2 linked regions of the Mangrovibacterium diazotrophicum genome follow. The protein of the gene in region 1 binds, or shares a complex with, the protein of each later gene. Links are inferred from orthologs where the notes say so. Each region holds a gene or a part of one and is shown on either strand. Other genes may lie near its edges.

Region 1 (4,977 bases):
GCCAGTAAAATTTACGACAGCGGACGAAACCTGCTGCAGATTGTTGAAGATGTTTTAAGCCTGGCAATCGGCAACAAGGAAGATGTAAAGGTCAGACAGGAAGCGATTCGCGGACTCGATCTTTTTGTGCAGCACAAATCGTATATGATCGAAATATTGGCGACACTGAATCGGGAGAAGGACATTCAGCTGCAGTGCCATCCGGATCCAGAATTCATGACGCAAAGTATCGTCACCGACAAAAACAAAATCAACCAGATTCTGATTAACCTGTTTCGGAATGCGGTCAAATTCACCCAAAAAGGAATTATTGAATATGGTCTTTCGTTGAAAGACGGGCAATTAATTTTATCGGTCAAAGACGATGGGATTGGGGTTCCGCGAGCCCAGCGTGACCTGATTTTCGAATTCTTCCGACAGGGTGAAGATACAACTACCCGTCGTTTCCATGGAATTGGCATTGGTTTAGCTATCTGCAAAAACCTGGTTCAAATTATGGGCGGTCAAATCGAGTTGAAATCACTGAAAGGTAATGGCAGCACCTTCACCGTTACAATACCGGTTGAAGTCGAAACGGTTCGGCACCCGAAAATTAATGCAACTTACCTTTCACCAATCCCCAATTATTCGAATTACCGTTTTTTGCTGGTTGATGATGACCCGAACAGTTCGTTCCTGATTAAAAACCTGCTCGTTAAAACAAACGCCAACGTTTTAACAACCGGCAACGACCTCGAAGCGTTGGCCTACATGGGCGACAGTTGCTTCCTGAATGTCATCCTGTTCAACATCAAAGCTTACACCGATACGAGTTTGAAAATGATCAAGGAAATGACCCAAAGATGTTGCCGCTGCGCCATCATTGGTTTGGTTTCACACTCATTTTTGTCCGAAAAAGAAAAAGCGCTAAAAGCGGGCTGCGTCGAGGTTCTGTCGAAACCAATTGATACGCAGTTGTTATTCGAAGCCATCAACAAAGCCATTCGTTCAAAAGGAAACGGTTCCGGCTCCTGCTCAAATAAAACGACCGCCTGAGCTTTCCACCGATATTAATCGACTAAACAAGGCCGCTACTTTATTCAACCAATCGCTTTGTCTGTTTCTTATTTTCGAAAAGCTGTTTTATCAACCTTATTTTCATTTCCAATATTCCCTTTCCACCTTTGTGTCAGCCTAAAAAATGTTTACTTTTGTCGGACTTTGAAAAGAGCCTGGGCGCTCGATTCAGTTCATTCAAAATAAACTGAAGAACTTCAGCATAAAAACAAGATTATGAATATCTCATACAAGTGGTTAAAAGATTACATCGATATTGACCTTCGCCCGGAAGATCTGGAAAGCATCCTGACGCAAACAGGTCTGGAAGTTGGCAGTATTGAAGAAGTTGAAAGCATCAAAGGTGGTTTACGCGGGCTTGTGATCGGGCACGTGGTGACTTGCGAGAAACATCCGAATTCGGATCATTTGAGCAAAACGACTGTTGATGTTGGCACTGGTGAAATTCTTCCAATCGTTTGCGGTGCACCAAACGTTGCCGCCGGGCAAAAAGTTGTGGTTGCCACCGTTGGAACGACCTTGTATGATGGCGATAACGAATTCACAATCAAAAAATCGAAAATACGCGGTGAGGTTTCTGAGGGTATGATTTGTGCTGAAGACGAAATCGGTTTGGGAACCGGTCACGACGGCATTATGGTTTTACCGGAAGAGGCTGTTGTCGGTACACCGGCTAGCGAATATTTCAATGTCGAATCAGACTATTCCATCGAGGTTGACCTGACTCCAAACCGGGTTGATGGTTCGTCGCATATCGGAGTTGCGCGCGATTTGGCTGCATTCCTGAGCAAAGAACAGGAAATCGCCTACAAAAAGCCTTCGGTTGATGGGTTTCAGGTTGATGATAACTCACTGACGATCCCAATCGAGGTAGTCAATCCCGAAGCTTGCCCGCGATACAGCGGAGTAACCATTAGTGGCGTGGAAATTAAAGAATCTCCGGAATGGCTTCAAAACAGGCTGAAAGCAATTGGCTTGTCTCCGATCAACAACGTAGTTGACATTACGAACTATGTACTGTTTGAATGTGGCCAGCCGTTGCACGCTTTCGACGCCGACGAAATAACTGGTGGCAAAGTACTTGTGAAAACCATGCCGGCCGGAACTAAATTTGTGACATTAGATGAAGTTGAACGCGAATTGCACGAAGATGATTTGATGATCTGCAATACCGAAGAAGCCATGTGTATTGGTGGTGTTTTCGGCGGAATCAAATCGGGCGTAAAAGATTCAACCAAAAATATTTTCCTGGAATCGGCTTGTTTCGATCCGGTTTTCATTCGTAAAACCGCTCGTCGCTTTGGCTTGAGCACTGACGCTTCTTTCCGTTTCGAACGCGGAACAGATCCGAACAATGTGATTTTCGCATTGAAACGTGCGGCAATGTTGATCAAAGAGATCGCCGGCGGAAAGATTTCCAGCGAGATCATCGACATCTACCCCACTCCAATCGAAGATTTTTCGGTGGACGTGACTTTTGCCAACATCAAACGTCTGATTGGCAAAGACCTTGGTGCTGAGTTGATCAAACGCATCCTGGCATCTTTGGAAATCAAAGTGGTGAGTGAAACAGAAACTGGACTTTCATTAGCAGTGCCTCCATACCGCGTTGATGTGAAACGCGAAGCCGATGTTGTGGAAGAAATTCTTCGTATTTACGGCTACAACAATGTTGAAATCCCAACACAAGTAAATGCGTCGTTGCAATATTCAGTAAAACCCGACCCGGTAAAAATCCGGAACATTGCAGCTGACATGTTGACCGCTCTGGGCTTCAACGAAATTTGGTCGAACTCGCTGACCAAAGCTGGTTATTACGAGAACCGCGAAAGCTTATCAGCTGATAGCACCGTTAAGCTGTTCAATCCGTTGAGTGCTGACCTGAATGCGATGCGTCAGAACCTGCTTTTCGGTGGTTTGGAAGCGGTTGCTTACAATGCGAACCGCAAAAATCAAGACTTGCGTTTGTACGAATTCGGTAACTGCTATTTCAAAACAGGTAGCGAGCTGATCGACAATCCATTGAAAAATTACAAAGAAGAAGAACACCTGGCGCTGTTCGTTTCGGGACAAAAAGAACGCGAAAGCTGGGCGTTGGTTCAAAGTCCGAGCACCTTCTTCCAACTGAAATCATATGTTGAAAACCTGCTGCTTAAATTTGGTCTGACAACTGATCGTTTGAAAGTTGATGATTTCAGCAACGACCTGATTGCTGAAGGTTTGATTTATTCAACTTACAGCGGACGAAAAATTGTTGAATTTGGAGTCGTTGCACGTAAACTTCAGAAAGAGTTCGACATTGAAAGCCCAGTTTATTTCGCCGACATTTTGATGGACAACCTGATCCTTGAACAGAAAAACAGCAAGACTACATTTGCTGAACTACCGAAATATCCGGAAGTTCGCCGCGACCTCGCTTTGCTGATCGACAAAACTGTTCGTTTCAAAGAAATCAGCGATTTGGCAAATAAAATGGAACGCAAACTGCTTCGCTCAGTCGACCTGTTCGACGTATACGAAGGCAAGGGTGTTCCGGAGGGCAAGAAGTCTTATGCCGTTAGTTTCATTTTGAGAGACGACGAAAAGACCCTTAACGAAAAACAAATTGAAAAAATAATGGAAAAGCTGATCCAAGCCTTCGACCGGGAGCTTGGAGCAACACTCCGATAAGAACTTCCAAAAGCCATCGGTTAAGCCGGTGGCTTTTTTTGATTCCAGAAAGGGAATCCTTCAAAACAATCAATTCGAAATACCGGCATGACAAACAATCAAAAAGGAATTCTATTTGCGTGCATCACTGCACTATTCTGGGGATTTTTGGCCATTTTCCTGAAAATTGCCGTTCAAAAAGTCGAACCGCAAACCATCGTTTGGTTTCGCTTTACCGTGGCTTTTTCCGTTTTGTTTGCCTGGCATTTAGTCAAGAAGCCGCGCGAATTGAAGATCCTTTACCGTCCGCCACTCTGGCTGATTTTTGCAGCGTTGGGCCTCGCCTGGAACTACATCGGGTTCATGCAGGCTGTGAACTACACCTCGCCCAGTAACGCACAACTCATCGCGCAACTAGGACCGGTTCTGCTGGCTTTTGCGGGCATCATTTTTTTCAAAGAAAAATTGCGCCGAATTCAACTGTTTGGATTTGCATTGGCAACAACCGGATTTTTCGTGTTTTACAGTCAGCAACTACAACAAATGCTTGGACAACAGAGTCGCTACAACATTGGCGTGTTGTTTGCCATCAGTGCTGCGGTTTCGTGGGTGGTCTATGCCGTCATGCAAAAAAAACTCGTCAATAGCTATTCCACCGAAACGCTCAATCTTTTCCTGTTCGGATTCCCGGTGTTGGCCTACCTGCCTTTTGTGAATTTCGATAACTTTTCGGGACTGAGTTTCCAATGGTGGCTCCTGCTTATTTTCCTGGGATTAAACACACTGATTGCCTACGGTTCTCTAGCATTAGCCTTAAAATATGCTCAGGCGAACAAAGTAAGTATTATCCTTCTTTTAAACCCGACAATTACCTTTGCAACAATGGCAATTTTAACCGAGTTGCAAGTTAGTTGGATCGAAGGTGAAAGCTTCTCCTTTTTGTCGATAATCGGAGCATTCATCATACTTACAGGGGCAATCATGGTCATCAAAAAGCCCTCGAAAAGCAAGAAAAATTAAGCCAAATTCTGCCTGTTTTGATATTGGCGTTCTCATTTTGAGAATCAACATTTGGGCAACTGTGGAATAAATGCCACAGTTTTAGCCCTTTTACTGCAATCCAACAAAACAAAAACATCTCACATTCAATGCGTTAACCTTTTTAACATTTCCATCACACCAACTGGCAAGATTATTTCATATTACATAATCGATAAACAGGAGGTAATATGGAACAATTAATTAAGAACCCGAGCACAGATAAATTGGTCG
Region 2 (4,762 bases), on another replicon or contig:
AACACTTTTCTACCGGGTTATTCAGAATTTCCTGATTCAAGGTGGATCCAGATCGTCACGCAACGCACCTCCCGGAAAACGAATTGGTTACGGGTCACCCGATCACACGGTAGATGATGAAATTGTACCTGGACATATTCACAAAAAAGGAGCCCTCTGCGCCCCTCGTCAGCCCGATGAAGTCAATCCGTTTAAACAGTCGGATATTTCGCAGTTTTACGTTGTGAAAGGCCAGGTTTTTACTGAAGGTGAACTGGACACCATGGAAATGGCCGTGAATCGTCCCATCCGGAAAAAAATTATCAAAGAAGTTTACACGCCCGAAATCAAGGCGCAGCTTAAACAACTGAAGGAGGAAAACAAGGTTGACGAGTTTCGTGAAATTGCCGACCGGGTGAAAAGCGACATCAATGCTAAAATGGCGCTCAACCCAAATGTATTGGAATTCAACGAGCAACAACGAAAGGCCTATACAACCGTTGGTGGTTACCCCGATCTGGATGGCAAATACACCATCTTTGGAGAATGCATCTCTGGTTTCGATGTGATTGATAAAATTGCCGAACTGAAAGTTGACGAAAACAATCGCCCACTGACCGACGTGAAAATCACCGTTAAAATCATCCAATGATCGTTTTGAAAAGAATATATGTTCTTATTGCACTGGCAACGCTCGCCGCCTGCTCTTCAGGCCCTCAAAAGGCAGATGAAAAGGCGAATCCGGAAACACCAGCCACAAAAACCAAGAGCCAGGTCGACTACCTGCAGTATGTTCCTTCGATTGTTCAAATTGAAAGCTTCGACCAATCACGGTTCCTCGAAAGTGAAACTGCTTTCTTCGTGGATAGCAACCTGATCGCCAGTCGGCTTACTCCCGTCATTGAAGCCACGAACGCAGTTATTGTTCCCTGGGATGAAGAAAAGAAATACAAGATTGAGGGCTTTGTTGCCGTCGACCGGATCAACGACCTGGTTTTGCTGAAAGTGAAGGGAATCCATCGGGCCGCAATTCCGCTCGAAAATAACACTGCTCCGAGCCTGCAAAAAAGCATCTACCTCACCAAGCCGCAGGGAAATGCGCTTCCGCTGCACAACGGAAAAGTCACCAAACACGGCAATGTTGCTGGCTCCATGCGCTACCTGGTTACAAACCAATTCCGCTCCAAAACTTACGGTACGCCTGTTTTTATCGGTGAAAAATGCATCGGGTTGGGTTACGCCGACGTGATTGATTACGAAAACCAGAACCTCGTGATTCCCTCCGACCTCGTCCTCGCAATGATGGCGAAAGCCAACACTACACCGCAACCATTGGATCAGCTGAAATCTTCGGCTGACCGGGCAACAAGCGAGGCGAATAAAAAAATAAAGGGCTTGCTGATTGAAACTGACATGGGCAACATCAGGATCCGCCTCTACAACGAAACTCCGGAGTACCGTGATAATTTCATCGCCCTGGTAAAAGAAAACTATTACGACAGCCTGCTCATCCATCGCGTGATCAAAGGATTCTGCATCCAAAGTGGTGCCGCCGACACGCGCTATGCCGGTAAAACCGATGTCGTCGGGTGGAAAGGCCCCGGCTACACACTCCCGGCCCATGTTGTGTCCGGCTTGTTTCACAAACGGGGTGTGATTGGTTCTCCTCGAAAACCGGATCGCGGGAACAGCAAGCGCCGCTCCGATGGCTCTCAATTCTACATCGTAACCGGCCGAAAATATTCCGACCTCGAACTGGATGAAATATCCAAAGAAACGGGTTACAAATTCACTCCAGAACAACGCCGGATGTACAAAACCATTGGCGGTGCGCCACACATTGATGGCAGTTATACCATTTTCGGCGAAGTGACCGAAGGAATGGATGTAGCCGACAAAATTAATGCAGTCGCCGTCGATAGCGACTTCCGGCCACTCGAAGACATTCGCGTGCGTCGAATCACAATCATCAAATAAATCAGCAATCGTTTAATTATTCTAACTTCAATAATTATCTTTGCGCCTTCATTCAACAGCATACGAAGATGTTAGACAAAATCAAGCAATTAAAGGAAGAAATCGAGAATATCAGCGTTTCTGCGAAACAGGAAGTTGAAGAACTTCGCATCAAATACATCAGTAAAAAAGGGTTGATCAGTCAACTTTTTGCTGATTTCAAAAACGTGGAAGCTGAGCAAAAAAAGGCTGTTGGACAAGCGATTAACGAACTGAAAGAATTTGCTTTAAACAAGATAAACGAACTGAAAGAGAATTTCGAAGCGGCGGAACAAACCGGTGGAAAAACCGATTTGACCATGCCTGCCGAGCCATTGCGTGTTGGTTCCCGTCATCCCCTTTCAATCGTTCGTAACGAGATCATCGAGATCTTTGCCCGCCTAGGTTTCACGGTTGCTGAAGGACCTGAAATTGAAGACGACTGGCACGTATTTTCTGCTTTGAACTTCCCGCCGGAACACCCGGCCCGCGATATGCAGGATACTTTCTTCATTCAGAAAGATCCGGATGTTTTGTTGCGCACCCACACTTCGAGTGTGCAGGTTCGCGTGATGGAGAAAACACAGCCGCCAATCCGCGCTATTTTCCCGGGACGCGTTTTCCGCAACGAAGCCATTTCAGCCCGTGCGCACTGTATTTTCCACCAAATTGAAGGTTTGTATGTTGACGAAAACGTATCGTTTGCCGACCTGAAACAAACCTTGCTTTATTTCTCACGCGAGCTGTTTGGCGAAAAAACACAAATCCGTCTGCGCCCTTCCTACTTCCCGTTCACCGAGCCATCTGCCGAAATGGATGTGAGCTGCTCGATCTGTGGCGGAAAAGGCTGTAACGTGTGTAAATACACCGGCTGGCTCGAAATTTTGGGTTGCGGTATGGTCGATCCGAATGTTTTGGATCTTTGCGGTATCGACTCAAAAAAATACACCGGATTTGCATTCGGAATGGGTATCGAACGGATTACCATGCTGAAATACGGAATCAAAGACATTCGCCACTTCTTCGAAAACGATGTCCGTTTCCTGCGTCAATTCCAATCTACAATTTAGAATAGCGCTTCACAACATTCGAGAAAAACGGCCGTTACTAATCTCTGAAAGAGAGAATTCTGCGCTGCAAATTTGCGGTATTTAAACTTTTTTGTTAATTGCAGCAGGAATGTTTTTGTGACTTATGAAATAACGGTATGGAAGTAGTTTTCTATTTTGGGACCGCTGTACTTTACAGCATTTTTGCTGCGTACACCTCTGCGTATTTTGCAGCAACTCAGTATTGGGGTTTAAAGTTGACGTACACCAAATCGACCATCGATAACTTGGTGGCTAATGACAAAATCAACCATTACATGCAAACCATTAATGTGAATGGCTTGCAGAAGGCGATCACCACCAGGCGCCAAAAATTGAAATGGTACTTCCGTTTTTCCTTGAATTTCCCCCTGTTTTTGGTTGGAGCGCTATTATTCGAATGGTACATTCCGTTTTTAACCCTGCTCGGTGTTTTGTTCCTGAAAAATACAATCCGCCAGTTTCTGCCTCCGGCCAATTCTACAACCTATCTACAGAAGATTATTCGCGATTTGGAGGAACAATCGGTTCATTTCGAAAATCGCCTTCAGATGGAGGAAAAAGAAGCGTCAGACTTCTTTGTGCAGCAATTGCGATTGAAAGAAAGCGCTTAACCCAACAGTATTTCAGTTAGATCATCCACGTCGTCTGCAAAATAGTCGGGCTCCATTTGTTTCAGCTCTGCTGAATCGCCAAATCCGTAATCAACGGCAATCGTGGTCAGCTCGTTGGCTTTCCCGCCAACAACATCAAATTTGGTATCACCGATCATCGCAATCGCATGCGACGATTTCAACCGGTTTCGATCCATGAGGTTTGTGATTAACTCGGCCTTGGTTTGCAGCTCACTACCTTCGGCACCCTCTGTATCGTCGAAGTATCGGTCCAATTCAAAATGCCTTAAAATCGTCGACAGGAAAACCTCGTGTTTCGAGGTGGCAACATATAATTTTACCCCCTGCTCCACCAACTCTTCCAGCAAAAGTTTAAGCCCGGCATAAACTTCACCTTCATACATTCCGCGTTCACCGTAGTATTCACGAAACAAACGTGAACTAATTTCGATTTGCTTTTCGTTGAAGCCCAAAACCTCCTTCATCCCTTGCTGAATAGGCGGACCAATTAACCGATCGATAATTTCATCCGGGTCGTGATCCAGTCCCATCTGCTTTAAAACAAAGCGAAGTGCATTCAGCAAACCCGGTTTTGAGTTTATCAATGTACCGTCGAGATCGAAAATAAGATGTGTGAAATTGGCCATGTGCAAATCTTTCAGACAAAGAAAATGGAAAAATTGCTCTCCGTAAAACGAAACTCACACTCTTTCCCAAATAATCGCTTTTGTATTGGAGATTCAGCATCTGCAAAGGCCAAAAATGAAAATCATCAAATCATTTCAAACGAAACAATTAACAAAACTCACATTAATCGAATCCAGACGCACAATACTGCAAGCCACAAGTTCGTTTAGTCTAACAATCAGAGACAAAAACAACGACAATCTCAACCTAACCTCTACCCAATACGTATTTTCCAACGCTCAAAGCAGATTTCTTCAAGGCTTCGATACAGCAATGTAACTTCGAGGTTATGAAACAAAAATTTTACAGGTGTTTATCAGTAAAATACAATTGGAAATATAACTTTACAGACATACGAAAACCTATTTTAAAAGCAATTATTCATGAACGATCATTTTC

What was found. Proteins that work in one complex are often made in the same cells at the same time.
Region 2: the proteins of pheT (region 1) and pheS are in contact, whole or in part, in a crystal structure (PDB 6P24), measured with the Escherichia coli proteins. The link is inferred for Mangrovibacterium diazotrophicum from one-to-one orthologs.

The regions. Positions count from the first base shown.
Region 1 is NZ_RAPN01000004.1:56,097-61,073, reverse strand. Bases 953-3,999 are described here. They hold pheT (phenylalanine--tRNA ligase subunit beta), read left to right. Parts: upstream 953-1,272; coding sequence 1,273-3,726; downstream 3,727-3,999. Other genes in these bases: BC643_RS19910 (DMT family transporter), read left to right, coding at 3,814-3,999; BC643_RS19920 (ATP-binding protein), read left to right, coding at 953-1,035. In the rest of the region: more of BC643_RS19920, read left to right, coding at 1-952; more of BC643_RS19910, read left to right, coding at 4,000-4,725; BC643_RS19905 (nitroreductase family protein), read left to right, coding at 4,935-4,977.
Region 2 is NZ_RAPN01000001.1:3,370,425-3,375,186, reverse strand. The notes cover bases 1,203-4,034. They hold pheS (phenylalanine--tRNA ligase subunit alpha), read left to right. Parts: upstream 1,203-2,024; coding sequence 2,025-3,044; downstream 3,045-4,034. Other genes in these bases: BC643_RS13265 (HAD hydrolase-like protein), read right to left, coding at 3,673-4,034; BC643_RS13270 (hypothetical protein), read left to right, coding at 3,182-3,676; BC643_RS13280 (peptidylprolyl isomerase), read left to right, coding at 1,203-1,956. Outside these bases: BC643_RS13285 (peptidylprolyl isomerase), read left to right, coding at 1-631; more of BC643_RS13280, read left to right, coding at 628-1,202; more of BC643_RS13265, read right to left, coding at 4,035-4,323; BC643_RS13255 (phosphotransferase), read left to right, coding at 4,747-4,762.